3 regions of the Sphingomonas pollutisoli genome follow, and region 2 is predicted to be linked to each of the others. Evidence: riboswitches for the same ligand, from Rfam matches in the RefSeq annotation. Region 2 holds a riboswitch; each other region holds the start of a gene.
The links. A riboswitch is a leader RNA that binds a small molecule or an ion and turns the genes downstream of it on or off. The one in region 2 is predicted to bind fluoride.

Region 1 (10,377 bases), on a different contig from region 2:
GCGAGCAGCAGACTGAGGATCGCCATCAGGCTGAACAAGGACGCAGCGAGCGGATCAAGATGTTCGACCGGCATAGGCTATCCCATTTGCGAGCTGATGATGGAGAGGACCGCGAGCAGGAATGAGGCCGCGAGCGGCTCCTGATAGCGGTAGAAGCGAAGGCGCGACTGCGTCGTCTCGACCACGACCACGACGAGCAGCACCACGAGGAACTTGAGCAGGTCCGCGCTGATCGCGCCCAGCGCGCCGAGCGACGTGCCCAGGTGCGACAAGCCCCAGGGCAGCAGCAGCACGTTGCAGAAGATGGTGTAGAGGATGAACTGCTTCATCATCGACGCCCATTTGAGGAGCGCCAGCAGCGGCCCGGAATATTCGAGGATGCGCGCCTCCTCGATCATATAGACCTCGATATGCGTGCTCGAATGGATCGGCAGGCGATCGGTCTCAGCGAGGATCAGGACGAAGAAGGCCGCGACGAGGAACAGGTGGCTGGGGCTCCAGTAGAGCGCGGGCGTGGCGACCAGCAGATGGTTGACGACAAAAGGGATCATCGACCGCGCGAGCAGGGTGATGCCGACAAAGACGACGATCAGGGTCGGTTCGGACAGGATCGCGATCATCGTCGCCCGGCTCGAACCGATGCCGCCATAGCTCGACCCGCTGTCGAGGCCGGCGAACAGGATCAGGAAGGAGCCGAGGGTCAGGATCAGGCCGCCCCCCAATATGTCCCCCATGTCCGAATAGGGCAGGGGATAGTCGGTCAGCACCGGGATCAGGATCGGCACCGTCAGCATGCAGGTGAAGGCGATGATCGGCGCCACCCAGAACAGCCAGGAAGCCGTTTCCGGAATGACGATCTCCTTGCGGAAGAGCTTCCACAGGTCCCGATAGGGCTGGAAGATGCTTGGCCCCTGGCTCCGCTGCACCTTCTCCTCGAAATTATGGATCACCCCCTGCAGTAGCGGTGCCAGCAGCAGAACCCCAAGGACCTGGAAGAACTGGAGCACGAGGTCGCGCATCAGCGACGCCTCGCGGTCGATGACGCGAATGGACTACCCGTTCCCAGTCCAGCCATGGCGCACCGACTCCCACTTCTCGCTCCGAAGAGCAGGCATGTGTCGGGACCGGGCGGTCTGGCTTTCAGCCCGTGCGGCGGAGACACACACCCGCCGCGTTCAACGCGGTAGGGGTCATCAGCCGTTCGGCGGTTGTGGGGGACTCCATCCCCATCCAGCAATGTATCAGGCGCACCATGCTTAGCCTCGCAGAACAACCGCCTCAAGACGAGATCGTTCCACCAGCAAACCAATCGAACTTTCGTAAATCGGCCGCCTATGATGCGACCAAGTGCGAGGGCGCTGAATTGGGCGCCCATACTCAGGCGCAATGGGCCAAGAACAACGGAAGATCGCAATGGGCCAACACATGCCGTGTCGTGCCGCCCAATAGCCATTCGAGAAGCTGATTATGACGATAGGCGCCCATCACGAGAAGATCGGCGTCCAGATTATGGGCCTCGGTGACGATCTGGTCTCCGAGCGTCTCCGTGTCGCGCTGGGATTGATGGACCTGGTAGCTGATGCCGTGGGCGTCCAGCAGCTCCCGCGCTGGATCCGCCAATTCGGGCTCTTCGGCGATCAGCAGCAGTGTCACCTCAACCGCGACCTTGAGCCAGGGAAGAGCGCCTTCCAGCGCTTTGCGGCAGCAGGCCGTGTTGTTCCAGGCGACCACGATGTGGTCTGCGAAAGTGTCGCCCGGCTTCAGCGACCATTTGGCCGGCACGAGGAAGAGCGGGTGGTGCGCCCGATGGATGGCGGCATGCAAGGCGTCGCCGCCGTCCATATTGGTGGGACGAGCCAGCACCAGCACGTCGAAGGCGCGCGCCTCCTGCTCGACATTCTCCTCTTCGGCGCCGATCCGCTCTTTCCAGGTGAGCGGAATATCCGCATCGGGATGGGACGCCACCCACTCCTCATAGGCCGCAAGGGTCGCCGCTTCTCGTTCCTTCGCGGTGCCCTCGTGGCGTTCGCGAAGCTGTTGGAACGCGATCTCCTCCGACGCGACGATCAGATAGTCAGGATCGACAACCACATGCAAAGCCTCGACGGTCGCGTCGTGGATGGCATGCGCTGCTGCCTCGGCGGCATCGAGACAAGCCGCTGCCGTCGCGGACTCCGCCACAACAGCGAGTATTTTGACCGTCATCGGCCCTCTCCTATGTCGGGAGCGGGCACTCGCGTCCTACCCGCGCCCATTATGCGCATGGTAGGAGTCATCAGCCTTTTCGGCGGTTTAAGGGGGACTCCATCCCCATCATCAGACTAGGAAATTTCTACCTTCTTCGCAATCATTTGATCAGAACCTCCTAAGCTTCTGATGTAGAAAGGGGACATGGCCCAAAACGAATAAACCAACGAGCTTGTAGATCGTTGCCGAGACTTCTGTTAAGCGGCGCGGATGGGGATGGAGTCCCCCATAACCGCCTGCCAGCAGGATGATGACTCCTACCAGGCCGATTTTTTCGGAGGTAGGACCATGGGCGACCGTTCACACGCCAAAGTTCACGCATTCGTCGAGCAATTGCTCAACGATCCCATGACCGAAATCGCCATGAAGGCAGACGGCATCGAGTTCCACGACGCCAAGATCCTGTTGGCGCGTGCCTCACTGGCACAATATGATATTCCGCCTCCCTATCCGCGATTGCCCCACGGCTACCGGCGCAGCGTCGGTATCGCACTCTTCAATCGCCACGGGAGTATCTGGGTCGGCCGCCGCCGCGATCTGGCCGAGCCGGCATGGCAGCTTCCCCAGGGCGCGATCGATCCGGACGAAAGCCCCGTCGAGGCAGCCTATCGGGAACTGCACGAGGAGCTTGGGCTTGCTGACGCCGAGCTGCTGGCGGAACATGAGGATTGGCTGCGCTACGACTTGCCCGAGGAACTGCTGGGGCGCACCTGGGGCGGCAATTGGCGCGGGCAGGAACAGCGCTGGATCGCGATGCGCTATCTGGGCGAGGATGCCGACATCGATATCGAGACGGCACATCCCGAGTTCAGCGATTGGTATTGGGCGGACCTGGGCGACGTTCCCGCTCTGGCCGCGCCGTTCAAGCGCCATGTCTACGAGGAGATCGCGACACGCTTCGCGCGTTTCGCCGTTCCGCACGAGGATCTATCGGCGCCCGGCCCATGATCCCGCATTTCGACACGAGACAATCGGAACAGGAAGAGGAAGCTGAGCTCTGGCCCGCGAGACGTTGACCGAACTGGAAGCGGATCACGCCTTCCTGACCTAAGGCGATGTGTCGCGGACTGACCGCCCGCGGCGCTGCGCTGGATGATGGCACGCAGCTAAGGTAAGCCTCTGCATAATTTTTATTATGGCGAACGTCTTTCCGGCTTGACCGAATATGCTGCACTGCACTATCGGCCCCGCCAGGCAATGGATTTCTGCCTGGCCTAGCTGCCGAACCGCCCATGTCCGGGCTGATGATTCCTACCTTTTGCGATGACGCAACAAGGGGGAACTGTGCGCGGCGTTTTCGTGTCCTCAACAATGATAATGGCCTGGGCGGTTTCGTCCGGGTGTGCGGCACGCATGTCCTGGCATTCCTGCGCTGGGTGCTCATCCTCTCGCCGATGGCGCTCGCCGTCTTCGTCTAACCGAAGGCGATTGGCACGTAGTCGTCGCTCCTGGAGTTTCATGAGTGCCTACTATGTGTGTCCAAGCAAATCCGATCGGCGATGTCCCATTGCGTCAAGCTGAGGTAGATGAAATTTTCCTGCATCTGACCGGACGCTGGGTTCTTCAGATCCTCATGGCTCTGAATAGAGGACAAATGCGTTTCACTTGTCTTCGGCGGGCGATACCGAAGGTGAGCGCCAATGTTTTAACTGCCCGTCTAAGAGAGCTGGAGACGGCTCGTCTGATAACGCGAACCAATCTACCCCCGCCAACCGCCTATCAAGTTTACGAACTCGGGCCACTTGCCCAGGAACTGCGACCTGCGCTCGATCATCTCGAACGATGGAAAATGCAGCTATCCGAATAAGATTGAAGCACTTCGCGTGACGACGAACAGTAGTGCTGGTCGGTGGCTGCTCCCCAACAATGATCAGCGACCGGGGGAGATGGCCATCAGGGTCGCCCCAGGAGCGCTTCTGCAACGTCGCTGTAGCTGATCGGATGGACATGGTCCTTCGAGCGAAAGCGCATCAGATCCAGCGTTTCGTCACCGAACCGGATGGCGACTGAGTTGACGAGATATGCGCGCTCCCTTGAGTAGGGAAGGAGCCAAATGACCCTCCGGGTGGTAATGCTCTGGCGCACACCGCTGAGCTTGGCTGCCGTTGCCGCACCGGGTTCATCGTTCGAGCCGATTGCAAATATGCAGGCTCCATAGACTTTGCGAGGTTTCCGCCAGGCCAATATCTGGTCGGTTGTCGCGCGTTCTACCGCTGTCACGTCGCATTGTCGTGCGTAGCGGGCGTTGATCTCTTTCGCTATGCCAACGCCGATGCTGTCGCCAAGGATGAGGCATTCGAACATGGAGCTACCCTCCCCGGGGCCTAAGCTATTCTCGTTTTTGCGAGCAGCGCAACCTGAAGGGCTTCTATCTATCCGTCGGTGCGGGACGCGAAAGGCGTGGGGCTAGCCGCTAATAGCGGCGCCGACATGCGCTTCAAGCTCGGACACATCCGCGTTGGCCAGGATGTATGAGGCATCAGACGCCGCGAAGAATAGCAGCACCTGTTCATCTTCCGAGATTGGCCGAGGCGTGTCTGCTGTCGCAGGGTCGACGCTCCACCAGCTATCGACGAAGTCCAGAAGTTCAGACCAGGCTCGATCGTCGTCTTCGTGGATTGTGATATGGTCTTTGCCGCGATGAAGAATGACAAGGACCGAGACACGCATAACAACTCACCCACTGGAAGCATATTGGCCGCCCAGCCGGCGCCACTGCAATCCGACGGAGTCCACCTATTGTTAGGGAGACGGGCAATCAGTTCCCTAACAATCGTGTCCGTTATGGTGCTATGTTGCAGCGCAGAGCTGCCAGTTGAGCTGGCATTAACGATCAAGGCGGTATTCTTGAAGGGCGGCGCGCAAAGGGCGCTCAGGAAACGATCGTTGTTTAGGAGTATTTCCTAGACTTGCGGATCAGAAGGGCCGGTGACGCTGATGGCACATCTGTCGGACTTGGAGATACAGAACTGGATAGCGCTTTACGCAGCGGCAGGTCTGTGTTGCGTGTTTGCCGTGGTTCTCTCGATCGCGACCGTCTTCGTCGAGCTTTACCGCGAGGAAGCCTGGGGAAATCTCAAGACGTTCCGTAGCGCGATCCTCTTAATCCCCAGAACCTGGTGGCGGTGGCAGAAGCTTTACCTGCTCTCGACCCCGGTCACGCTCGCAATCGTCGGCTCGTTCGCGGCGACCCTCTCGTGGAGCTGAAGAACCTCCAGGCCCAATTCACGCATAAATCAATGCCTCGGACAAAAGCCGGCTGACCCTCCCATCGTCGACGTCGGCGGGCGTAATGACAAGCACGGGCGCGATCTGCTCCAGATTTCGATGTCCTGCCGCCTTTTGAGCCAGATAGTCGGCGCTCGGCCCGCCCATCGCTTCGACGATGAGCTGCCGGATCTCCCCGGTCGATCGCGAGCGCGCTTCTATCACGAAATCCGGCCGACATGGACCGAGAGGCGTCAGCCTGTCGAAGACCGGCTTCTCGAACGCGATGTCCACGCCGCGGCGTGCGAATTCGTGTCTGGAGCCAAGGATCGCCCGCAGCACGCTCCGTTCGAAATCGCTCTCGACTGGCATGAAGCGAGTGCCCGACCAGATCGGCTGCGCATAGGCGCGCAGCGGCGCGTAGCCGTGCGCCTCGGGATATTCGCCCATCACGATGATCACCAGATACGGTCCCTTGATCGGGTTCGCCCGTACCGATGGTGACTGGACGCGATTTGCGACCGTTATGGGCTCTGATCCCGCCGGGAAGATCGTCGAGCCTTTGAACTCGTTGGCAAAGACCGTGAGAAAGCCTTGTGGGGCATGGCCTCGGGGCCAGCGGCGCGCGAGCTCTCGAATGCCGGCATAGGCGCGCCTGCTGTGAAGCGCGTCCCCGTGGGTCCAAAGCACGCGACCGAGCTCGATGCCCGGCGCGACCTCGATCTTAGCGGCCGCGGCGGCGAGTGCTTTGAACTCTTCTGCGATCGTCCGCTCGAGCGGCTCCTCATGATAGGGGACGGCTATGTTGAGACCGGCGTTGCTCAGCAGGCGCCAGAGCAGGCGAGCCAGGCGCGGTACGGATGCGCCTCGCGTGCGATCGTCGCTTGCGTCATTGTCAGGGCGTTGAGCCAGCTTCTCTGGCGCAGGACGCAGAACTTCGAAATAGCCGACGGGAGGGTCCGCAGGCGTCTGAGCGCCGCGGGTCTCGGTGATGCGGTTCGTGACCTGATCCCGAAAGAACGGACAATCCGCGTGATGCTCGGGCCGTTTCGTGCTGGTGAGCCGACGCAAATAATAGGTTTCCGCCTCGGATAGGAACGCTGGTGTCAGAATGGGAGGCGCGCGGTCGGTGCCGAGGCAGTCGCACGCGATCCACTTCCCGCCGATGCGCGCCTGCTGCACCAAGGTGATGCCGGCGTCCTCGTCGTGACGGGAGCCCTCGCCTATGTACCAGCGTACCAAGGCCGCCCGAAGCGGGAGGGGGAGGTGGATGCGGGCGGTGCCGAGCCCGTCGCTATGGCGACCGATCAACCACATAAGCAAACCTGTCAGAACGGATTTTCAGCGATGCTTCCCGAGGCTCGCGGGATTGACAACAATATTCGCCCTGACCTCCACTATCGCTGATGTCGGTTGGGAGGTCTCAAATGAGATCGATTTTGTTGACGTGCGTGGCCCTGTCCGTTGGGCTTTGTGCTTCGGAGGCGGGCGCCGGCCAGCGCACCAAGGCCCTAAGGACGGTGCAGGTCATCGTGATGGGGGCAGGGTCGGCAACTGGCACGCCTCCGGGCGAGCCGCCTCAAATGCCGACCGCCCTTGCTGACGCGGATGATGGTCGAACACCGGCCCCGAAACCGATCCCTGCCGGATTTCGGACCCATGACTTGAGCCGACGCTGGGTTGCCTTTGAGATGGCGAACAGCTTCAGCGCTGCCGCCACCGGTCAGGCTGACAGCGGCGATCCGGATCCATTTGCCCATGTCGGAGTGGCGCCTCTTGACCCTGCGCCGATGAACGCGGCGGTTCCCTTGCCGTCATCCATCGCCATCCCGCGATGGATGCGAGAGGGCGTGCCTTTTTCGAGCGTCCCAACGAGCTTCGCGCCCGGCTGTTCTCCCAGAGGATATCGGCCCGCGGGCTTTCTGGATGCGCGCACCGAATCCAGACGGTTCGGCTATTATGGCATGATGAGCAGCATCGCGTGCGAGTACGGGATTCCGGTTGGATTGTTCGATGCGATGATCATTCGGGAGAGCGGCTACGATGCCGGAATTTACTCCGCAAAGAACGCGTTCGGTCTTACGCAGCTCATGCCTGGCACGGCTGCCGGGCTCGGCGTAGATCGCTACGACGTCGAGCAAAATCTGCGAGGCGGCGCTCGCTACCTGCGTCAGCAGCTCGACCGGTTCGGACAAGTCCATCTGGCGCTCGCGGCCTATAATGCTGGGCCAGGACGCATCAGAGATGGGATGCTGCCACGCATCGTAGAGACACACGCATATGTCGAAAATGTCCTGCTAAACTGGCAACGCTTAGCCGGGCTTTCGCCGCGCATAAGGGTGCAAAACATAACGGGGGTGCCTGCAACGCGGCCGCCGGTGATCGGCCGCTCGGTAACAGTTACTTCATATTAGGTCAGGAGCGGCTCGAACAGGTTTGTGGCCAATGTCGAAAACCATAATAGCAGACTTAGGGTCGAAATCTGAGCGAGGTGGGCTCTTCGCGCCATGACGGCGCCGACCTCTTTAACCAGCTTCTCAATCACGGCCTGTCGTAGCGGACCGGCCCACTCCTTGCGGACTTCGGTGCCGTCCATGCCTTCGATTTCATCGAGCGCCGCCACGAGCATCGACGGGAGCCCTTTGAAAAGTTCGGTGAGCATCGCGATCGAGGTTTGGAACCGCTCGTCGAGGAACAGCTTTGGATCGCGGTAGGTCTCTACGGCTATCATGGCCTGAGCGATGTTGATGTCGAGAGCACCCAGAATCTGCTGAAATTCGCTCAAATACATCGCCGCCCGCTTGGCGGGATCGCTGTGGAGCAGAAGCCCCAAGCGGGTTTTGCTGATGCCGGTCTTGAGTGCGAGTTTGCGCTGTCCGACGTTTTGCTCGGACATGGCTTCCAGAATCAGCGGAATGAAATCCCGCTGCTCGACGCTGACCGGATTGCAGTCATCGTCTGACGCCTCGAACTGAGCAAGGGATGACAAGTCACAGCCCCCTTTTGCACGCAACGCTGAAAACGAAACACAGAGGCGGCAACTTAGCAAGCCACTGTATCTTTGTGCACCAGCAGCAAAACCAGGGTGTAACTATCTGAGCGGAACTACGTTATCGGCGGGCGCATCTTTGCTGTCCGCCGCTATTCCAGTACTGTCATGCGAGCATTCAAGGCCTATCCGCTGAAGAATGCGCGCCGTTTTTTGCCCCACGACATAATGAAACAGCATGACCGAAAGCGTATCGCTCAGAGTGATTTCGGACCCCAAGCCGTCGGATAGGAGCTGCTTCACTGCGTCGAGGCAATCGGCACTTGATCTGGTAATTGTGAGATCGATGCGGATATCGCCGGTTGTAGGGATCGCCGACAGATGTTCGCGTATCGTCTCCGGTGCGTGGTCTTCCAGCACGCACGGCAGGCCCATCCTGTCCGCGAGAAGGCTTTCGAGCGTCTGATAGCGCCTCGTTTCGTTCGAGCGCAGACGCAGGCACTCCGTCGACAGCTTGAAAAGATGCTCCGAAATATCGAGCGCGAGGATGCATTGATCTCGTGTCATCGGACCTGCACCAGGCAATCCTTTATCGGCGTCGCTGATGTTCCCTATCGTAATCCCGATTGAGCCCGGCTGACGGCTTTCCCGCGACTCCGGTTAGCGAATCTAACCTTCAAAATCGTTAATCGCAATTTTCGGGACGTGTGCCGAATCGAAAAGTGCAGTGCCCCGGAAAATAGGGCGGCCTGCCCCAATATGCAGGGCGACCCGCCCCGCTCCCTGGGGCAGGTCGCCCCGTCGTCCGGGGCAAGACCCGATCAGACTCAAATAATGTTCGACTCGAACATAGCGCCGTCGGGAACTTCGTTGCGGCCCGTCACTTGCCGAGATCACCCTTCGATTGGGCGCGGATCAGTCGCGTTCCGTTTGAAGGGAAACTCTCATGCAGTCTGTCCTCAAGTACAGCGGTCGTGCGGAGCTGGCGGTCCTCGCCCTCATCGCACTCGCGCTCGCTCTGTTCATGTTCGCCGGTCCGGCATTCGCCGGCGCCGATACCACTTTCGACACCGCGCTGACGAAGTTCACCGATTTCCTCGAAGGCTCGGGCGGGAAGATCATCACAGTCCTTTCGCTTGCCGGCGGCATCGTGGCGCTGGCCTCGGGTCGCTTTTCGATGGGCCAGATCGCGATCCCGGTGGGCGTCGGTGTCGGCGCCGGCACCGGCATTCCGATCGTCACCTCCACCGTCACGGCAACGATCTGAAGGATCCGACGGTCGGTCGGAATAGCAGATCCGGCCGGCTTTTGGGGAGGGTGGTGCAATGGCCGCGGACAAGTACGTCATACCGTCTCATCTAGACGATCCTGAGCTAATCGGGCTGTGGACGATAGATGAATTCCTGGCGATGGTTATCCCGTTCGTCTGGGGAATCCTGTCTCAGCACATTCTCATTGGCGTCGTGCTTTCGGGTGCGGGCTGGTGGGGACTGAAGAAGGCTAAGGCAGGGCGGGCGACGTCTTGGCTCCTCCATCTGGCCTACTGGCATCTTCCGGCCGGGTTCACCGGCATGAAGGCCACGCCACCCTCTTATCTCCGACTGATGGCCGGGTAAGATGGAGATCACCTACACCCACGCCCACAGCCAACGCGTCCTTAGGCAGCGTAATCTCCTCGTGATCGTATCGGTGATCCTGGGCGTCCTCTCCGGCATCTTGCTCTTGGTCACTGCGACACGCGACCGCGAAGTCGTCCTGCAACCAATCCTGACGCGGCCATTGGCGGTCAACAGCGCAGGAGTCTCCCGCGAGTATCTCGAGCTGATCACTCGTGACACAGCGGTGCTGACCCTCGATCGCAGCCCTTCCAACCTCGAATATTGGATGAAGTCGGTCCTCGAGATCACTGCGCCGAGCGCGCAAGGGAAGATCCG
Region 2 (10,377 bases):
TATCGACCGGATGGGCGGCCGCGTCGCGATCGAGATCGCCGCGCGCGGCGAGCCGCGCCGCGAGCTCGACCGTTGGGTTCGCGCTCTGCTGATCGCAACACCTATCATCGCGCTGGTCGCGTTCGTCTTCGCGCTGATGGCCGCCGCGTCGTTCGCCGACGCCGCCGCGCGTGCGCTGAGCGTCCTGATCGTGATCTGCCCGTGCGCGCTCGCCATCGCGGCACCGCTCGCGCATGTGCGCGCGGCGATCGCCGGCGTGCGGCAAGGCATCCGCGTCGCCGATCCCGCCGCGCTCGAGGCGCTGGCGGCGATGGCCTCGGTGGTGTTCGACAAGACCGGGACGCTGACGCTCGGCCGCCTGCGGATCGTGGCGCTGGAGCCCGTGGCGCCGTTCTCCGCGGCCGAGCTGGCGACAGCGGCCGCCCATGCCGAACAGGGGATCGATCATCCGATCGCGCGCGCGCTGGCCGGCGATCGGCCCGCCGGCGCCGGCGGCGAGCGGCTCGATCGCGGCGCGCGCGGCATCGATCCTGCCGGGCGCCGGGTCGCGGTGAGCGCGGCGGCGCGGTCGGGCGAGGACGGCCTGACCTGGCTCGACGTCTCGATCGATGATGCGCCGGCGGGACGCATCGCGCTTGCCGACACGATCGATCCCGATGCGGCGCGAACCGTTGCCCGCCTCCGCCGGGCAGGCGTCGCGGTGATGCTCGCGACCGGTGATGGCGAAGGCCCTGCGGCGAGCGTCGCAGAGGCGACCGGCATTGCGCCGGCCGACGTTCACGCCGGCTGCACGCCAGCGGACAAGGCGCGGCTGGTCGCCGCCGCGTCGTGGCCCGTGATCGTCGTCGGCGACGGCGTCAACGACGCGCCGGCGCTCGCGGCGGCCGATTGCGGCATCACCGTCGCGCGCGCGCATGCCGCCGCCACGGCGACTGCCGGGCTGGTGTTCGAGGAAGGCGGGGTCGGCACGATGATCGCGGCGTGGACGCTCGCGCGCCGCACCGCGACGATCATCCGCCAGAATTTCGCGCTGGCGTTGCTTTACAACCTTGTCGCCCTGCCGCTCGCGGCGATCGGTCTGATGACCCCGCTGATCGCGGCGGCGGCGATGCTGGCAAGCTCGCTATTGGTGACGGCGAACGCCATGCGCGTGCGATGAGCAAGCGCCGATCATGGTCGATGTGTGGGATCAGCAATCGAGTATCGCTCAATCGCCTTCTTGACGGGTCCACCACCGCTGCAATTCCGCACGATCGAGCTTTCCGTCTGTTGCGAGAAGATTGATTTTCCAATGAACGGAATCGATGTGCTCGCCGCTAGCCTGGATATCGAAATAGGTGCAGCTGCTCACCGCGTTGCTATCCTGTTGCCGACAATGAGCGCCTGCGGTGCGGAGCATCTCCACCGCGCTGTCGAGTGGCGTGCCAGCAGGTATGGCGCTGTCGATCACCTGGGCGGCCGGCGCGAGATCGGCCGCCGGGCTGTAATGCGGCTCGGTGACCGAATCGAGTGGCGACAGATACGGATCCTGGGGCATGGTCGCCTCGATATGCCGCATCCTGAACGGTGCCGCGTCCTTGGACGTCGTGGCGACGGCCGGCGTTCCGAGGGCGGATGCGATGAGCGCGGCAGCGACGATTGACTTATTCATGGTCTGTCTCCTTGTCGCCGCCGATTATGGGTTGCCCGTTCCATCAAGAAAAATGGATCGTCCTCATCGTTCCGATCATGAAGGAAGATTGATCGCGGTCGCCAGTTCAGTTGCATGGGCGATCGACAGGCGCTGCCCGCTAAGGCCGTCTCACGATACGTCGCGACCGCGCAGCCTCTCGCCCGCCTTCCTGAGCGCTTCGCCGATCCGCCTGACAATCGCCGGATCGGTGCAGACATAGGTCGGACTGGGATGCGGCATCGTCAGCACCGCGACCTCGGGTCGATGCGCATGAATGACAGGCGCGGCTTCGGCGGCGATGCGCCCTGCGAGCACGACGACCTCCAGGCGCGGCAGCAGATCGAGCAGCGGCGGCAGCAGCGACAGCCCCTCGGCGATCTCGCCGCGCCGGAGCGCACGGTTGCGGGCACCGGGGGCGTGCACGATCCACGGCACGGTGTTCCACAGTAGCATGTCGGCGCGCGCGATGCGGGCTTCGTCGAGAAAACGGCGCAGGTTGCGCGCGGTGCCGGTCGGATTGTCGCGCGAGACGAAGCGGACCGGCGCGCGGCCCGGTCCGGGCGTTTCGAGCAGCAGCAACAGGCGCGCATTAGCACCGCCGTCGAGCGGATCGACGTGCGGCACGCGGCGACCGCCGACGAGCAGCCTCTCCCGCCACGCCTCGATCGGGCGAACGTGGTCGGCCTCGAGGCTCGCAGCGCGGGTAGCCGCGGCCTCGGAATCGTCGAGCAGCGCAAGCGACCGATCGGTCATCCCGATCGGAACGACCACGAGAACCCGTTGGAGCGATCGCTCCCAGGCGCCCATCCTTTGCGGCATCCACTTGCCAGGAGGCTATCATGGCCACGCAGCTTCGACATGACGACATCCTACACGCTTCTGCCGCGCCCGTCCGTCCCCGTTTGACGCTGGTCCCCGACGCCGGCCCCTATGACGACCTCGAGCGCATTGCGCCCGGCGTGGCGTCGCGTGGCATCCATCCGGGCGTGCTCAAGGCGCTGGTCGGCTGCTACGCGGCGATGCTGGCGAGCTTCTGGCTGTTCTTCGCGCGCGACGCGGCAGCGGGATTGGTGCTCACCGTCATCACCGTGCTGATGATTATGTATTTCGGGCTGATCGTCGGCGGCATCCTGCTCGCCGACAGCCCGGCCCCGGGCGAGCGGCAGCGCAGCTTCGCCGACTTTCTCGCCGGCCCGGTCGACATCGCGACGGGCGTCGTCAGCGGCCGCGAGGCGATGGCGCAGATCATCTTTCTGCCTGCGGCGATGCTGCTGCTCGCCACCGTCGGCGGGGTGATCGCCGCTCTCTCGCGCTGATCGATCGTCCCAGCCGATCGGAACGACAGGCAGCGATCGTTGGAATGCCGCCCGACCGGGGGCCAAGGTGTCACTCGAAAGGAATTGTGATGACTTCGCTAGCGCTTACCCAGGACGAGACGCGCCCCGCCATGACAGGGATCGGAGGTGTGCTGCCGGGTCTGCTGCTGTGCGTCGGCGTGACACTCACGGCTTATGCCTTACAGTCAGCGGAACAGGCATTGTTTGGCCGCGCATGGCTCGAGGCGCTGGTGCTCGCGATCCTAATCGGCACCGCGATCCGCACCGCCTGGACGCCAGCCGCCAGATGGTTTCCGGGGATCGATTTCAGCGCCAAGCTACTGCTCGAGATCGCGGTGGTGCTGCTCGGCGCGTCGGTCAGCGCGGCGACGATCCTCGCGGCCGGGCCGGCCTTGCTGATCGGCATCGTCGGCATCGTCGCGACCGCGATCCTGGTCAGCTTCACACTCGGCCGCTTTCTCGGCCTGTCCAAGCGGCTGGCGATCCTCGTCGCGTGCGGCAATTCGATCTGCGGCAATTCCGCGATCGCCGCGATCGCGCCGGTGATCGGCGCCGACGGCGACGACGTCGCCTCGTCGATCGCTTTCACCGCGGTGCTCGGCGTCGCCGTGGTGCTGGGCTTGCCGCTGCTCGGCGTCCTGATGGGGCTGAGCGGGATCGCCTATGGCGCGCTTGCCGGCCTCACCGTCTATGCCGTGCCGCAGGTCATTGCCGCCGCCGCGCCGCTCGGCGCGCAGGCGGTGCAGATGGGCACGCTCGTCAAGCTGGTCCGCGTGCTGATGCTGGGGCCGGTATGTCTCGTTTTGTCGCTCGTCGCGCCCAAATTGCGCGAGGAATACGACGAATTGGCACCGCACGTCACCGCGGGCGATCGGCCCAAGGCGGGGCGTCCGCCGATCCACCACCTCGTGCCGTGGTTCATCATCGGCTTCCTGGCGCTGGTCGGGCTGCGTTCGGCGGACCTCGTGCCCCACGCCGCGATCGCGCCGATCGGCGAAGCGGCAACGGTGTTGACGGTCGTTTCGATGGCCGCGCTCGGGCTGGGCGTCGACGTGCGCACCGTCGCCAAGGCGGGCGGTCGCGTCACCGCTGCGGTGATCCTGTCGCTGGTCGCGCTCGGGGGTATCAGCCTGGCGCTGATCACCGTCCTCGGCATGACGCGCTAGATCCCGGATGCTGCGTCGAAAGCGACCGCGTGAGGAGAATGCGGCTTCCAGTCACGCCGAGCTTGGGGCGGGAACTCAAGGCTTCCGGTCGTTCTCTTCCTCACGCCGCTTCTGGCGCTCGTGCTCCTCGAGTTCTTCCATCTCGGCGACTTCCGGATCGACCGGGGCCTGCTCGTCAGGTTTGTCGGACATTTTATTCCTTGCCTTCCAGGGAGCGACCGTAACGATCCGCTACGCCAACCGACGTGCGAGCAGAAGCATTGTTCCGAGTGCGGCGATCGACAGCACGAAACTGCCCACCGTGTAGAGCAGCGTGAGAACCAGATTGCCTCGATCCCACAGCGTCACCGTATCGAGCGCGAACGTCGACCAGGTCGTGAAACCGCCGAGAAGCCCCGTCGTCAGGAAAAGCCGCAGATCGGCGTCGCCGGAAACTCGGAACGCGAACAGGCCGACCAGCAATCCCATCGTCGCGGCGCCGACGACGTTCACGAACATCGTCCCATACGGAAAATCCGGGCCGAGCAGCCTCAGCGCCGCCAAGCCTGCCAGATGTCGTAGCGCCCCGCCGATCCCGGCGCCGAGGAACACGATGATGACCGACCGCATGGCCTACCTCCAATATAATGTGAGATAGGAGTCATCAGCCCAAAACGGGCGGTTCGGCGAAGCCAGGCAGATTCCATTGCCGCTGTCGGCATGTCGCGAAAACCTGGGAGACGTCAAGCATCCATGATCCGGTGGGCGCGTGATTCGACGGGCAACGAGCCGTTACACGTGACCCTCCCCGGTATGGCCGTGTGCGACTTTCATCATCGCGTCATGATCCTCGGGCGCAGTGGCGACGGCTGCCTTATACGCAGCGGGCGTCATACCCGGCATCTTCTGGAGGAACGCGACCATGTCCCAGATCAGCGCATCGGGATGGGTCTTACCCCAGGCGGGCATGGCGGTGAGTTTGACCCCGTGCTTGATCACCCAGAATTGCTGCGCCGGCGTCAGGTCGGTGCCCTTCGCCAGTTCGGGCGCTTGCGGGTAGAGTCCTCGCGAAATCTCGGTCCGCTCGGCGCCGGGGGCGAGGTGACAGCCCTGGCACATCTCACCGTAGAGCCCGGCGCCCGCTGACACATGCGCCGGGCTTTCAAGATCGGCGGGCACGGTAATGCCCCGCGCATGCGCCGCGATCGATCGATCGCGCAGCCCTTCGAGCATCGTGTAGACCGGGCGCGAGTGCGGCGCATCGGCGCCGATGTTGTAGATGCCAGAATAGATGAAGACAGCGATCAGCAGCACGACGACGATCGTGGCGATCGCGACGAACGGGCCGCTTGGCAGATGATGGCGAAGGGGCTTGCGCGAGTCGGCCATGAACGATCTCCTCTAGAACCAGGTGCGGATGCCGAACACGAGGCTCGTCATGTGCGGGCTCTCACCGTCGGCGCGGGCATAATCGGCGGTGCGACCGACCTTTGCTTCGTAGGAAATACCGACATAGGGCGCGAACTGGCGGCTGATCTCGTAGCGCAGTCGCAGGCCCAGCTCGGCGGTGGAAAGGCCGACGCCGATCCGGTTCTTAGGCACATTTTGCGCCGCGAAATTGATCTCGACGCGCGGTTGCAACACTAAACGCTGCGTGATCTGCTCGTCATACCAGCCCTCGGCCCGGCCGAGCACGTCGCCCTTGGTCGACAGGAACAATGCCGCCTCGGTGTCGAACTCGTACGGCGTCAGGCCTTCGATGCCGATCGTCGCATAGGTCTGCGTCGGTGTCGGCTGGAAATCGTGGCGGATGCCCGCCTGGAGATCGAAATACGGCCCGATCGCGCGACTGTAGAGCGCTTGCACCTCGGCCGCGTCGACACCCTTGCCGAACGTGCCGTCGCCCTCCGATTTCACTACGAAGCGGTTGAGGTCGCCGCCGAACCAGCCCTCGCCGTCCCAGCGATAGCCGTCGCGGCCGTTCCTGATCTGCAGCTCGGCGAGATTGAACATCGCCTGCGAGAAAGTCTCGCCGCCATTTTCGTGTCGGAACGCCGCACGGGCCGGCTGCATCGCCGCCGCGCCGAAGCTGCGATCGGCATAGCGATCCATCGGTGGCGCGGGCGGTGGCGCGTTGCCGGCGGGAAGATCGGTGCCGGTCGGCGCGGCCTGCATCGGCATCGGCTGGGTCATGTCCATCCCGGGCATCGTCGATCCACCCGGCGCAGGCTTGCCCGACATATCCATGCCCGGCATCGCCTGCATCTGGTCGCTGGTGGTGGGCTGGGCCATGTCCATGCCGGCCATCGCGTCCGTCGACTGGCCGGTCGCGCGAGACCGCGATGGAGCCTTGCGCCGGGCCGCCGAGCCGGATGACGGCTTCTTCTTCACGATGGCCGGCTTTTTCTTCGGCGTCGCCTTCTTCGGCATCGGCTTAGACATGTCCATGCCGGGCATGGTCATGCCCTGCATCGACTGCGCAGTCGCGGGGCTCGCGGCCAGCGCGAACGCGCTCGCGGCGAGGATCAGCGCGCGGTTCATGCCGCGTCTCCCGTCTTGCGGACCGAGACGACGCGCATCATCCCCGCCATCATGTGATAGAGCAGGTGGCAGTGGAACGCCCAGTCGCCGGGCGCGTCGGCGGTCAGGTCGAACGCCACTTTGCCGCCTGGGGCGACGACCACGGTGTGCTTGCGCGGGGCATGATCGCCGTGCCCCGTCACCAGCTCGAAGAAATGGCCGTGCAGGTGGATCGGGTGCGCCATCATCGTGTCGTTGATGAGACGCACGCGGACGCGCTCGCCGTCGTGGAACGGGATCGGGTGCGCGGCATCCGACATCTTGACCCCGTCGAACGACCACATGAACCGCTCCATGTTGCCGGTGAGGTGGATGTCGAGCGAGCGCGACGGCGCGCGCACGTCGGGGTTGCGCTCGAGCGCGACGAGGTTGGTATAGGCCAAGACGCGGTGGCCGACATTTTCGAGGCCCTGCCCGGGCTCGCCGGTGCGATCCTTCGGCATCGGCGCGATGGTCGAGACGCCGGCGCCCTTCTTCACCCCCGGCGCATTGTCGAAATCGCGCATCGACATCGACGACATCTGCATGCCGCCCGACATGTCCATACCGCCGCCCTGGCCGGACATGTTCATGCCCTTCATGTGGTGCCCCGCCATCGACGTGCCCTGCATGTCGCCGTGCGCGGCCATCGGCATGCCGGCCATACCGCCCATCGCAGTCGCGGATTTAGACGGCGCGGGCGGCTTGACGGGTTCGGTCGCGAGCAGCCGCGAGGCGTTCTGTTCGGCGGTCGGGTCGGGCCCACGCGGCGGCATCGCTTTCATGTCCATCCCGCCTGACATGCCCTGCATGTCCATGCCCATATCGGTCATCGTCGCCAGCGGGCGCGGGCGCAGCGCTGGCACGGGAGCGACCATGCCGGCGCGCGGCGCCAGTGTCGCGCGCGCCATGCCCGAGCGATCGACCGCCTCGGCGACGAGGGTATAGGCGTGCACATCGGGCGGAGTGACCACCGCGTCGAACGTTTCGGCGACGCCGATCTGGAATTCGTCAGTCTCGACCGGACGGATGTTCTGCCCATCGGCCTGCACCATCACCAGCGGCAGGCCGGGAATGCGCACATTGAAGATCGTCATCGACGAGCCGTTGATGACCCTCAGGCGCACGCGCTCGCCCGGCTTGAACAGCGCGGTCCAGTTATCCTCGGGGCCGTAGCCGTTGATCGTGTAGGTGTATATCGCGCCGGTGCCATCCGAAATGTCGGTCGGGTCCATTCGCATCCCGCCCCATTTCAGGCGCTCGCTTTCGGGCTGGTCGCGCCCGGCGAGCAGGCCCGCGAGCGTCTGCCGCTGAAAGTTCATGCCGCCCGAATTGACCTTCATCCGGCGAAAGATCGTCTCGGGCGAGAGCTGGCTGTCGTCCGACAGGAAGATGATGTGCTCACGGTCGTAGGCGACCGGATCGGGGTCGGCCGGATCGATCACGATCGGCCCGTGCAACCCCGATTGCTCCTGACCGCCCGAGTGGCTGTGATACCAATAGGTGCCCGCCTGCTTGATCGGGAAGGCATAGCGGAACGTCGTGCCGGCATCGATGCCGGGGAACGACACGCCGGGCACGCCGTCGAACTGCGGCGGCACGAGTAGGCCGTGCCAGTGGATCGAACTCGACGTCTCGAGATGGTTGGTAACGTCGAGGCGCACGTCCTGCCCCTCGCGCAGGCGGATCAACGGCCCCGGCGTGGTGCCGTTGATGCCGATCGCGTGGAATGGCTTGCCGTCGATCATCGCGGTGCGCCGCGCGATCTCGAGCCGGATGTCGCTTCCTGACGCGCTCGGAATAGGCGCGGCGATCCCGCGCGAGACTGGCTGCGCCCAGGCGGGCATCCACGACGTGGCGGCGAGCCCCGCACCGGTCGCAGCCGCGCCGCGCAACATCTGTCGGCGGTCGAGCAGGTGAGTCATCAGAATGTTCCGGGTCGCAAGAGGGAGCGGTTTCACGAAGAGATACGCAGCCTGGCGCGCGATCCCTCAAACCCGCCCAAGTCTTTCCGCAAGCGCGGCCCGCGCGCGTGCCAGCCGGGTCTCGACCGCCTTGATCGTGATGCCCAGCGCCTCGGCGGTCTCTGCCTGGCTCAGTCCTTCCACCGTGCGCAGCAGCAGCACCTCGCGGAGCCTCGCAGGCAGTTGCGCGATATGTCGAGAAAGCGCCGCGATTTCGGTGCGACCCGCAATCTGGCGTTCCGCATCGGGAGCGTCGTCTGCCGCCGCATCGATCGCGACCTGCGGATCGGATGCGAAGGAAAGCAGGCGGCGCACGCGCTGCCGGCGGCGCCAGTCGCGGCAGCGGTTGAGCGCGATCGTCGTGAGCCACGGCCTGAACGGACGCGCCGAATCGTAGCGCGCGAGATTGCGATAAGCGGCCACGAAGCTGTCCTGCGTCAGGTCGAGCGCCGCGTCGGGATTGCCGGTAATACCGAGCGCGAGCCGGTAGATCGCGCCGCGATGCCGACGCATGATCTCGGCGAACGCGGCGTCGTCGCCGGCCAGCGACCGGGCGGCAAGCGCGCCGTCGTCGGTCGGCGTCTCCGTCGTCACTGCGGATTGGCGGTCAATGCCTTCACCACCGCGCGGTCAAACGCCTTGGCCTGATCGGGGCGTAGGATCTGCCGCATCGCGAAGATGTGCGCGAGCGTCGCCTTCTGCAGCTCGCCCATCGCCTGGTGCGAAGCATCGACCGCGGCATTGACCTGCGGCCCGTCGCCGTGCTCGGCCTCAATCGCGGCGGCGAGCCGGGTATTGTCGGCACGCATCTCGAGCTCGATCGCGCTGCGCCGCAGCGCGAAGCGCCGTTCGAGCACCTCGAGCCTGGCCTGCTGGCCGGCATCGAGATGGAGCTGGCGGTGAAGCACCTCATGCAGTTCGGCACTCGGCGTCGGCCGCGGCGTGATCAACGCGCGGCCGACGAACACGCCGGCCACCGCCGCGACGAAGGCGGCAAGCACGATCGCCCACGTCCAGCGCGCCCGCGTCATTGGTCGCCGAGCAACAGCGTCGACGGTGCGAGCGACGACGCTCCGCCAAGCGGCGCGAGGCTTGCCGCTGCGGGAGTGGCAGCGGGCAGGCCGGCGCCGGCGACCCCCATCACCGCAGCCCCGATCGCCGCGGCGATCGCGAGACGCGGCGGCGCCCGCCGATCGCGATCGGCGAGGACATGAGCCTCCGCGATGACGTCCGCGCCGAGCCGCTCCAATCGGGGGGGCGGCTCGGCATGCGCGAGCGCGTCCAGCAACTGATCGAGATCGGCCATCATCATCTACTCCTGCTCACATGCATCAATACGCGCGAGTTCGCGCGACCCCTCGCCAGATATTTCCGAGGGATCATAAGCGTGGCTGCGTATTTTATCATGATCGAACGCGCGCTTGACGCCTTACGCGTGACGCAAATCTCTCGAACGAAAGAACAGATGATGGATTTCGGCGCTTTCCCGGCCTGGCTGCATACGCTGGCGACCCTGTCGCTGGGGCTCGGGTTTGCGTGCGCCATCGTTATCGCGCTCGACGAGATGCGACGACCGCAGAAGATGTGGATCATGGCGATCGTCTGGCCGGCCACCGCCCTGTTCGGCAGCCTGCTGTGGCTGGCGGCCTATTACGCTTGGGGACGCGCCCCGGCGGCGGGGCAAGATCAGGCCAAGCCGC
Region 3 (10,377 bases), on a different contig from region 2:
AGATAGCCCGAGGCGCGGACCATATATTCGGCCTCGGCCATCTCCAGCACCGAGCCGCCGGCTTCCTGGTTCGCTTTCTGGATGGCATCGACCGCCTGCGCATGGGTGACGCCGTAGGCCGCGAGCTTCACCGGATCGAGCAGCACCTGATACTGCTTGACCATGCCGCCGATGCTGGCGACCTCGGCGACGCCGGGGACGGTCTTCAACTCGTAGCGTAGAAACCAGTCCTGAAACCCGCGAAGCTGGGCAAGATCGTGCCGGCCGGTCTTATCGACAAGGGCATATTCATAGACCCAGCCGACGCCCGTCGCATCGGGACCGAGCGCGCTACGCGCGCTCGCTGGCAAGCGGCCTTGCACCTGGTTGAGATACTCGAGCACGCGGCTGCGCGCCCAGTAGAGGTCGGTGCCGTCCTCGAAGATCACATAGACGAAGCTGTCGCCGAAGAAGGAATAGCCGCGCACCGTCTTGGCGCCGGGCACCGACAGCATGGTGGTGGTGAGCGGATAAGTGACCTGGTTCTCGACGATCTGCGGCGCCTGGCCGGGGTAGCTGGTGCGGATGATGACCTGGGTGTCGGAGAGATCGGGCAGCGCATCGATCGCGGTCGAGCGCACCGCCCATACGCCCACGCCGATGAGCGCCAGTACGCCGATCAGGACGAAGAAGCGGTTCCTGACCGACCAGCGGATGAGATGGGCGATCATTGGCCCGCTGCCTTCGCCATACGCCGGATCGTCGGTCCGGCCGATGGCTGGTCGAAGCCGAAGCGGACGCGATCGCCCGTCTTCAGGCCCCGCGCGATCTTCGGGTCGGGAAGCTGGAAGGTCATCGTCATCGCGGGCCAGCCGATGGCGGGCACCGGTTCATGGCTGAGCGTCACCGAAGTGGCGGTGATCTGTTCGATCTTGCCGACGGTCTCGTAAAGTGCGCCCGTAGCTGCGGGCTTCGCGGCCGCGGTTGGCGTGGCAGCTCCGATCGGCCGCGCTTCGACACCGGACAAACTTGCCTCGGAGTCGATCAGGAACTGGCCCGAGGCGACGATCTTTTCACCTTGGCTGAGGCCCGCCAATATCTCGGTATCGTCACCGGATTCGCGCCCGGTTTGTACCTCGGCGGGGCGATAGCGGCCCTTGTCGAGCGCGAGCATCACCAACGTCCGCTTGCCGGTGCGGATCAGCGCCTCGGACGGCACCAGCAATGCCGGTTGCGTACTGCCGCCGAACGACACGGTCGCGAACATGCCGGGCCGCAAACCCCGGCCGCGATTGGGAAGCTCGATCCGGACCGTGAGCGTCCGGCTGTCGACCTGAGTCGTGGGCAGGATCGCCGAGACACGGCCCGACAAGGTTTCGCCAGGGAAAGCGGCAAGCGTAGCCTGCACACTTTGTCCGGGTTTGAGCGGGCCAGCGATCGCTTCGGGCACGGCGGCATTGAGCCAGACGGTGCCGAGGCCGTTGATCTCCGCGAGCGTCTGTCCCGCCGTCATGGTCATGCCGGCGCGCACGTCCAACGTCTTGATCACGCCCCCGGTCGGCGTGGAGATCGTGACGACGTTATGCGGCCGTCCCGTTCGCTCGACCGCAGCGATCGTGCCGGGCGACATGCCGAGCAGCATGAGTCGCTGACGTGCCGCTTGGGTCAGCGCCGCGTTGCCGGCATGGCGAACCGCCAGAAACTCGGTCTGCGCGCCACCCCATTCGGGAACGAGTAATTCGGCGAGCGGTGCGCCCGCGCCGATCAGGTCGCCGGGTGCCCGGGCATAGACTCGCTGGACAAATCCCCCTGCACGAGCCTGGACGATTGCGACATCGCGCTGGTTGAAATCGATCGTGCCGGTGGCGGTCAGGCTGCTCGCCAGTTCTCCGCGCCGGACTGCCACCGTGCGGAGTCCCAACGTCTGCGATGTCGCAGGATCGATGCGGACGCCCGGCGCATCGCCACCGCCTTCATCGGCATATTTGGGGATGGTCTTCATCCCCATCGACGAAAGCGCATCCGGATTATTGTAATGCTCTTGCGGCACCATCGGATCGTACCAGTAGAGCGGCTTGCGGCCGGCATCGGCACCCTGGGCGGCTGATGGTGCGTCTGACGGATGGCTTGTCCAGCGCGCGATCCCGTAGCCGCCAGCTCCGGCGACCAGGGCAATGACAAGACCCGTGGCCGCGAGGCGGGGGCGGATCGTGGAGGCGGCTTCAGTCATTGGTCGTCGCTCCGATAGGTGAGGGTCAGCCTTGCGCCATCGGCGGCGACCAAGGCTTCGCGGTCGAGGGTAGTGAGGGTGGCATCGGCGAGGGCGGCATAAGCGTCGGCGATATCGACGAGGCTGGCGCGTCCTGCGGCGTAGCTGGCTGTTTCCAATTTGACGCGCTGATCAGCGAGCGGCTGCAGCGTATCCCGCGCGCGCATCCATTGCTCATGATGCATGACATGGTCGGCGAGATCGGCATCGAGATCGGCGACAAGCGCGCGCCGGGCGGCTTCGCGCTGGGCCAGCACCCGCCCGGCATTGGCCTGAGCCTCGGCGATCTGGGCGTTCTGACGATTGCGGGTGAAGAAGGGCAGGCTGAGGGTCACGCCTGCGGAGACATAGTCGCCGAAGCGGGGATCGCGGCGCTGGTAGGCCAGGTTGACGCCGAAGTCGGAGCGCCGGCCGGCATTGGCCATTCGGACATCGGCATCCGCCTGGCCGGATTGGGCATCGATCATCCGGATCGTGGGTTGACGATCCAGGCCCGCTCGCAGCGCGATTGCATCGACCGCAAAATCGGGGATCGGCCCGGCAATCTCAGGCGCCGGATCGCCTGTCCAGCGAGTCAATGTCGCACGCGCACGCGCGACGTTCGAAACCAGTTCGCTGCGGCGATCCTGCAGTGCCGCGACTGCCTGCCGCCCTGCGAGGGTCTGCGCTGGCCGCGCATTGCCCGAAGCGACCGCGCTGGTCGTGGTCCCTACCACGCGCTCGAGCCGGGACAGTACGTCGTCGAGCGCGGCAAGCCTGCGCTCGGCATAGGCCAGATTGATCCAGGCAAGTGCAGTGCCGACCTCGACGGTGCGGGCCTCGACCGCCGTATCAGCTTCCGCCGCCTTGATGTCGCTATCGGCACGCGCCTGCTGGGCATGGCGCCTGGCGAGATTGGGAATGTCTTGGCTGACGCCGACCCGCGCCATGGTGAAATCGTCACGCTGCGGCTCGAACGCGAGCGGTCCCGAGATCGGGAAGCTTTCGACGCTCACGCCGAGCGTCGGATCGGGCAGCGCGCCGGCGGCGCTGCGTGCCGAACGCGCTGCATCTGCGCCGAGCGCCTTGGCCTTGAGAGAAGGCGCTTCCTGCCGGGCACGCTGGAGCGCAGCTTCGAAGGTGAGCGGCCCGGCGGACGCAATGCCGGGAAGCATCGCGAGCAGCGGCAGACATAGAAACAATCGCATGGAAATCTCCTGATCGCGAGATCAGGCCGGCATCGCGCACTATGACGGGCACATCAGTGGCGGCGGAATGGGGGGCATCCCGCCGCCACTGCTGGCCTAGCCGTCTATGCGACCTGAAGCGGCCAGAACCTGTACCTAGCCGACCGACGAGGCTGACGAAGGCGGTGCCATGCTGTGCATCCGCTTCATGCAATCAGCAGCGCCGGTGGTGCTCATCTTCATCATGTCGCAGTCGCAGCTTGCCACCTGCGTGGCATCGGACACCCAGACTCGGCGGGGTGCCGTAAATGGCGCACGTGGGCCATAGTTTGGCGACTGGCGCCATTCGTAATGGCCCCGGGCACTGGCCGTCGGCGCGTCCTGCGCGAAAGCAGGGGCTGTGATTGCGAAGGTGGAAAGCGCGACCGCGATCGCCGCGGCCGACAGGTTGATCGTCTTCATGATTCAATTCCTCGAGCTGAAAGATATTTTCAGCGCGGGCGATTCAGCACTCCGGCAGCCGTTAACGGCCGCGGAAGACACGCGCCCGCGCGCGAAGGTCAGCCAAGGAAGGTGGGTGGTTCCGGTTCAGGTCCGGTGTCATGGCCGGTGAGGGTGACCAACGTCGGCCAGAACGCTCCGGCTATCGGTGCCAGTTGGGCCGTTGACGGCGCGGCCGAATCTTTGACGCCGAGCACAGCGCTGCACGCGGCCATCGCCATGCAGCCGGGCTTGGAGCCCTTGTCGGTCTTACCGGCTTTGGAAGCGCAGTCCATGCAGCCTGTCACCATCTTGCAGTCCGGCATGGAGGCATTGGAAGCGATCTGATCCTGCGTCATCAGCAGGCACGGCGCCGCGACCGCCATCCCGTTTCCGGCGAGGCCGAACAGGATGCCAATACATAAGAGATGGCGCAGTAGCTTCAGCACGGCGTGAAAATGCTCCTCCCTTCTACGGGAGTCAATTCGTTGCGGTTGCCAAGAAGGCTACTGAGGCAGGAATCAGCCATCTCGCGCCAGCCTTTCTATGATTGGGTAGTCGGACCGCGCGTCGCCATGGCAGCGTTCGGCTAGATCTACGAGCGTGCGTCGCATTGCTTCTAAGGCCTTGGCCTTGCACTGGAGCTCCTCGGCCAGCGCCTTCACTTCGGCGCTCGCTCGGCTCCGGTCATTCCACAGGTCGAGCAGGATACGGATTCCTCGATCGGAAAGCCCAGATCGCGCGCGTTGGCGATGAAACGCAGCCGGTGGAGATCGGCGGCCGAATAGCCGCGACGGCCGCCGTCGCGCCGCGGTGTCGTGCAGGATCAAGCCAATGTTCTCAAGTGGCGGATCATCCGCTGCGAGACACCGCTCGCTTCCGACGCTTGGCCGATGTTCAGAGCTTCACGTCATTGAGCCTGAGCGCGTTCAAGACGACGGTGAAGCTCGACAGCGCCATCGCGGCGCCCGCGAACATCGGCGACATCAATACGCCCGCGACCGGATAGAGCACGCCAGCCGCTACCGGCACGCCGATGCCGTTGAACAGGAACGAGAAGAACAAATTCTGGCGAATATTGCCCATCGTCGCGCGCGCGAGCCGGCGCGCACGCACCATCGCCGCGAGGTCGCCCTTGGTCAGCGTCATGCCCGCGCTTTCGATCGCGATATCGACGCCCGTTCCCATCGCCACGCCGACGTCCGCGGCGGCGAGTGCGGGCGCGTCGTTGATGCCGTCGCCGGCCATCGCAACGGTCGCTCCCTTGGCCTTGAGCTCGCCGATGATCCGCGCTTTGTCCTCGGGCTTGAGATCGGCATGCACCTCGTCGATCCCGCCGATCTGGCGCCTGATCGCTTCCGCCGTCTCAAGGCTGTCGCCCGTCAGCATCACGATGCGCAGCCCGTCTTTGCGCAGTTGCGCGATCGCGTCGCGCGCCGATTGTTTGAGCGGATCGGCGACGGCGAGCAGCCCTGCCAGACGCCCGTCGATCGCCACCAGCATGACGCCGGCGCCTTCGCTGCGGTGACGCTCTGCAGGAGCATCGAGCGGGCTGGGGTCGACTCCGATCCGCCGCATCTGCGCAGCATTGCCGACGACGACCGCGCGCCCCACGACCCGGCCGCTGATCCCGAGGCCGGTCTGAGATTCGAAATCCTCCGCCGGCGAGAGCTTGAGGCCGGCCGCCTCGGCCGCTGTCACAACGGCATACGCCAGCGGGTGCTCAGAACGGCTTTCGACAGCCGCTGCGGCAGCGAGCAGAGCATCCTTGCTGAAACCGCCGTCTCGTTCGACGGCGATGAGCTTGGGCTTACCCTCTGTCAGCGTGCCGGTCTTGTCGATGACCAGCGTATCGACCTTGTCGAGCGTCTGGAGCGTTTCGGCGTTCTTGACCAGTACGCCGGCACGCGCGCCGCGTCCGGCACCGACCATGATCGACATCGGTGTGGCGAGTCCTAGCGCGCACGGGCAGGCGATAACTAGCACCGCGATCGCATTCAACAGCGCGTGACCGAAACGCGGTTCGGGGCCGACCAGGTTCCAAGTCACGAATGCCGCGAACGCGATCAGAACGACCAGCGGCACAAACCAGCCCGAGACACGATCCGCCACCGCCTGGATCGGCGCGCGGCTGCGCTGCGCCTGGCCGACCATCTTGACGATCCGCGCGAGCACGGTGTCCGATCCGATCGCCCGGGCTTCGATCACCAGGCTGCCGGTGCCATTGACCGTGCCGCCGGTAACCGCAGCCTCCGCCTCCTTGACCACCGGCGCGGACTCGCCGGTGAGCATCGATTCGTCGACCGGCGAGCGGCCCTCGATCACCACCCCGTCAACCGGGATCGCTTCGCCCGGCCGCACGCGCAGCCGGTCGCCGACGGTGATATCGGCCAGCGTGACTTCGCGTTCAATGCCGTCGGCATCGAGCCGATGCGCGGTCTTCGGCGCGAGGCCGAGCAGCGCTCGGATTGCCCGGCCGGTCGCGGCGCGGGCGCGAAGCTCGAGCACTTGTCCCAGCAGCACCAGCGTCACCACGACCCCGGCCGCCTCGTAATAGATCGGCATCATCGCGCCGTGCTCGCGGAAGCTTGGCGGGAACAAGCCCGGAGCGAGCGTCGCCACCAGGCTGTAGAGGAATGCTGCGCCGACCCCGATCGTGATCAGCGTGAACATATTGTAGTGGCGGCTCCTGAGCGACGCCCAGCCCCGTTCGAAAAAGGGCAGCCCGCCCCATAATACGATCGGCGCGGTCAGCACGAGCTGGATCCAGGGCGACAGCATCGGATCGACGATGTGGATGCCGATCATCTCGGCGCCCATGGAGACGGCGAGCAGCGGCAGCGTGAGCACGCCCGAAACCCATAGGCGCCGCGTGAAATCGACAAGCTCGGCATCGGGCGCGTCGTCGAGCGAGGGCTCCTCGGGTTCGAGCGCCATGCCGCAGATCGGGCAGGTCCCCGGACCGTCGCGGCGAATCTGCGGGTGCATCGGGCAGGTCCAGATCGCGCCCGGGCTGGCCGCGGGCTCCGGGCGGCGATCGTCCGGATAGGCTTGCGGGTTCGCGACGAACTTGGCTTGGCAGTCCGCGCTGCAGAAATGATAGTCTTGGCCGTCATGCGCCGCATGATGCGGCGTGGTCTCGGGGTCAACGGTTATGCCGCAGACCGGGTCCTTCGCCTCATCGTCGGGCTTGGCCTGGCTGGCGCAGCAATCACTTCCGGGACGCGCATGGCGGTCGGCATGGTTCATCTGGCGGTCCTCCGATGCGACCTCATGTGGGGTTTGACATCATGGCAGGGTCGGCCCTAATTGATTCGAGCAGCCGGTCGGCATGTTGCTTGCTGTTCGGCGCTTGTCCGCGGTGACGAAGCGCGATCCTCCCCTTCATCATATGGATAAGCTCTCGCTCGGTCACATCGGCGAAACGATGCAGGTCGGCCGTCATGAAGCTCCTGATCGCCACAAGGTCGCGGTAGTCGCGGACTCGGGCGCGGCGAAGCAGACCTGGCATAGCCCCGATCGACACATTCGCCAGCGACCGCGATGAGAGCTGAGTGGCGCCCTCAAGAGGGGAAAAGCGGACAACCGCCACTCGCCGCACCATGGACGCCACGTTCGGCGCTAGCGCAGAGCACGAAAGAAACTTCGCCTCCGCACGCTCTCGACCGCTTCTTGCCACGCCGATGAAGTTAGCACGCCCAGACGGGGATAGGAGAGGAGCAGCTGATAGGCAGCCGAACCGCCATGTCCGCTTGCAGCGACGTCGAACGCTCCCAGCCGCCGGAGCAGAGGAACAGCCTCGATATGCCCGGCGATGATCGCCACGCCGATCGCAACGTCCACCCAGACGCTGTGCGTGCCCAGCGTGACGAAGCCTGCAACCAACACTGCGACGCTATAGGGTAGCGTGGACCTAACCACGGGCGCCATCGCCTCGACAAGCCTCGACCCTTCGCGTCGGAACCTTGCGAGCGACCACGCTTCGTAGATATTCACGCCCATCGCACAGGCAGCGGACGAGGCGATCCAATCCCATTTGGGTACGATGGGGTGGCTCATCTGCTCGATGAGGCACCAGACGACCACCACCACCGGTAACCCCAGTCCGGCGCAATAGAAGGAGGCCAATTTGCGCCTCGTCGGACGGCCCAGGAAAAGGCTGCCGGCAAGAAGAGCTTCGATCGATGCACAATTATAGACCACGATCGCGAGGCCCGCGACACTGGCGGACCGGACCATGACCCCGATGATCAGGAAAAAACCCGAAAAGTTAAACTGAAGCCGGCACCCTAGCTCAAGGGCCGCCCGCAGCTTGTCCGCGTTCGTTCCGAGACTTTCCCTCGCTCCGCTAGGCATCCAACCTCCCTGCGGGCGGCCGGGCACACAGAAACCTCAAGCGCATGCCCGCGGCCTCGTTGATCATGGCCCTGCTTCGAGCACCGCCCGCGACCGGCGATCCATGGTGCCCTCGTCTTGGCAACCTCCGCAACATCACTGTATCCTCTCACGCCCGAGATTGGCGGGCGCCTTGTGTGTCGAGGACGTCGAGATGCGGCGAGGACACACTCCCACCGCGCTCGGCACGGTAGGAGTCATCAGCCTTTCGGCGAGTATGGGGGACTCCATCCCCTTGCCGGCACGGCGACCTGCATCACACCGGATGGCAGATTTGGGCCAGCCACGCTACTGTCGTGACTTGTTCTTCGCGTCGCGTCAACAGTCGTAAAACGGGCCCGGCAATGCTTGCTTGCGCGGCCAAAAAGCTCGCCATAGGATGGTGCGCGGCAATGGATTCCTGCCTGGCCCGAGAGCCGAACCGCCTGCAAGGCTGATGATTCCTACCTTTTTGCGATTACGCACCAAGGAGGAATTGTGCCTGGACGACTGCCTACAAGCATTTCACCCATCCGCTGGTCAGGTCACGCACCCAAAACTGTGACGGGAAAGGACGATGCCGCGTCGCGGCCGTCGCCGTTAGTAATCGAGGGTCTCCAAACAGTGATCGGAGATCAGCTCATTCACGATCAGCTCGATCTCACCGTAAATCGCGGCGAGATCCTTGGGTTGGTCGGCGGCTCAGGATCGGGCAAATCGGTGCTCCTCAAATCCATCATCGGACTGCTGCGCCCTGCGGCAGGAACGATCCACGTATTCGGAACGGACATTTATTCCGATGACGAGACGGCCGTCGCGAACGTGAAACGGCGTTGGGGAGTCCTTTTCCAAGCAAACGCGCTCTTCTCGACGCTTACAGTCTGCGAAAATGTCCAGGTGCCGCTCCGCGAAAATGCGCGCCTGCCGCAGGAGCTACTGGATCAGATCGCCGCGCTCAAAGTGCGCCAGGCCGGCCTTCCGGACGATGCTCTGTTCAAATATCCAAGCGAGTTGTCGGGCGGCATGCAAAAACGGGCGGGCGTGGCGCGCGCGATTGCGATTGATCCGGAACTGCTGTTACTCGACGAGCCGACCTCGGGTCTCGATCCGATCATGGCAGGGCAAATTGACCGGCTGATCCATGACTTGGCCCATGGCCTGGGTCTGACCGTCGTTCTGGTCACTCATGACATCGACACCCTTTATGCGATCTGCGACCGTGTCGCCGCGCTCGCTGACAAACATATTGTCGCCGTCGCGCCCGTTCGCGAGCTTGAGCACTGTCAGCATCCCTGGGTGCAGGAATATCTGCTGGGCAAGCGGTCCAGGACAGGAGCCATGTCGATCCTTGAAGCGGAGCAGAGAAGCTGATCAGGCCGTCTGAACATTTTCTGAAACCGTCGAAGCGCAGTTGCCGGAGCCGGCAAAAGGGCCGGCCGTTATGATCGAGGTCGCTCATCACCCCGACACCTTGGCGCGATTGCTTCGCCTTCTCGACCAGTTAACTGTCGACCAACCCGAGTTGGCCGATACCGAGGTGACCGTGGCTTCACGGATCGAGAGACTTTCGAAGCGCGTCGAAGCAGGACGTTTCCAGCTCGCCATTGTCGGCCAGTTCAAGCGCGGAAAGTCCACGCTGTTGAACGCGATCCTTGGAGTCGACGCCCTTCCGACCGGCGTTGTTCCGCTGACGGCGATTCCGACGTCGATCGCTTATGGGGATCAAGCAAGGCTCGAGGTCGATTTCACCGATAGGCCCACAGAACGTCACGCCCCTGGCTCTATCGATGAGCTGCGCGAGAAGGTCGCCGAATTCGTAACAGAAACAGGCAATCCCCATAACCGGCAGCACGTTGCCGCTGTCCGGCTGAGCTTGCCTGTTCCCTTGCTTTCCGACGGCCTGGTGGTGATCGATACACCGGGAATTGGCTCGACCGAACGCCACAACAGCAATGCTGCATTGGCGGCTCTGCCGGAGTGTGACGCCGCCATCATGGTTCTGTCACCCGATCCCCCGATAACCGAAGCGGAGATCGCATATCTCGCGCTGATCAAACAACATGCTGCACGGATCATCCCGGTCCTGAACAAGTCGGATCTCGTGACATC

Region 1: another riboswitch for fluoride. It lies ahead of PX554_RS20680 (RNA pyrophosphohydrolase); the one in region 2 lies ahead of crcB (fluoride efflux transporter CrcB).
Region 3: another riboswitch for fluoride. It lies ahead of PX554_RS20510 (hypothetical protein); the one in region 2 lies ahead of crcB (fluoride efflux transporter CrcB).

The regions. Positions count from the first base shown of each region.
Region 1 is NZ_JARFNJ010000011.1:58,790-69,166, forward strand. It holds gene PX554_RS20665 (hypothetical protein) at 1-74, opposite strand, end outside; gene PX554_RS20670 (respiratory chain complex I subunit 1 family protein) at 78-1,019, opposite strand; fluoride riboswitch at 1,178-1,237, opposite strand; gene PX554_RS20675 (universal stress protein) at 1,378-2,205, opposite strand; fluoride riboswitch at 2,260-2,321, opposite strand; fluoride riboswitch at 2,451-2,514, shown strand; gene PX554_RS20680 (RNA pyrophosphohydrolase) at 2,536-3,195, shown strand; fluoride riboswitch at 3,432-3,508, shown strand; gene PX554_RS20685 (hypothetical protein) at 3,480-3,665, shown strand; gene PX554_RS20690 (winged helix-turn-helix transcriptional regulator) at 3,719-4,054, shown strand; gene PX554_RS20695 (hypothetical protein) at 4,141-4,551, opposite strand; gene PX554_RS20700 (hypothetical protein) at 4,654-4,917, opposite strand; gene PX554_RS20705 (hypothetical protein) at 5,185-5,454, shown strand; gene PX554_RS20710 (hypothetical protein) at 5,473-6,771, opposite strand; gene PX554_RS20715 (lytic transglycosylase domain-containing protein) at 6,882-7,868, shown strand; gene PX554_RS20720 (XRE family transcriptional regulator) at 7,865-8,443, opposite strand; gene PX554_RS20725 (hypothetical protein) at 8,546-9,010, opposite strand; gene PX554_RS20730 (TrbC/VirB2 family protein) at 9,390-9,710, shown strand; gene traL (type IV conjugative transfer system protein TraL) at 9,769-10,059, shown strand; gene PX554_RS20740 (type IV conjugative transfer system protein TraE) at 10,061-10,377, shown strand, end outside.
Region 2 is NZ_JARFNJ010000021.1:17,946-28,322, forward strand. It holds gene PX554_RS24860 (heavy metal translocating P-type ATPase) at 1-1,159, shown strand, start outside; gene PX554_RS24865 (hypothetical protein) at 1,208-1,651, opposite strand; gene PX554_RS24870 (uracil-DNA glycosylase) at 1,802-2,443, opposite strand; gene PX554_RS24875 (hypothetical protein) at 2,512-2,988, shown strand; gene PX554_RS24880 (YeiH family protein) at 3,078-4,175, shown strand; gene crcB (fluoride efflux transporter CrcB) at 4,407-4,784, opposite strand; fluoride riboswitch at 4,803-4,874, opposite strand; gene PX554_RS24890 (c-type cytochrome) at 4,947-5,543, opposite strand; gene PX554_RS24895 (copper resistance protein B) at 5,556-6,695, opposite strand; gene PX554_RS24900 (copper resistance system multicopper oxidase) at 6,692-8,638, opposite strand; gene PX554_RS24905 (RNA polymerase sigma factor) at 8,705-9,271, opposite strand; gene PX554_RS24910 (periplasmic heavy metal sensor) at 9,268-9,708, opposite strand; gene PX554_RS24915 (hypothetical protein) at 9,705-9,983, opposite strand; gene PX554_RS24920 (DUF4396 domain-containing protein) at 10,065-10,377, shown strand, end outside.
Region 3 is NZ_JARFNJ010000011.1:15,507-25,883, forward strand. It holds gene PX554_RS20470 (efflux RND transporter permease subunit) at 1-710, opposite strand, end outside; gene PX554_RS20475 (efflux RND transporter periplasmic adaptor subunit) at 707-2,209, opposite strand; gene PX554_RS20480 (TolC family protein) at 2,206-3,435, opposite strand; gene PX554_RS20485 (hypothetical protein) at 3,571-3,876, opposite strand; gene PX554_RS20490 (hypothetical protein) at 3,975-4,343, opposite strand; partial or broken gene PX554_RS20495 (MerR family transcriptional regulator) at 4,416-4,795, opposite strand; gene PX554_RS20500 (heavy metal translocating P-type ATPase) at 4,792-7,143, opposite strand; gene PX554_RS20505 (hypothetical protein) at 7,166-7,339, opposite strand; gene PX554_RS20510 (hypothetical protein) at 7,516-8,250, opposite strand; fluoride riboswitch at 8,474-8,533, opposite strand; fluoride riboswitch at 8,669-8,742, shown strand; gene PX554_RS20515 (ABC transporter ATP-binding protein) at 8,893-9,639, shown strand; gene PX554_RS20520 (dynamin family protein) at 9,710-10,377, shown strand, end outside.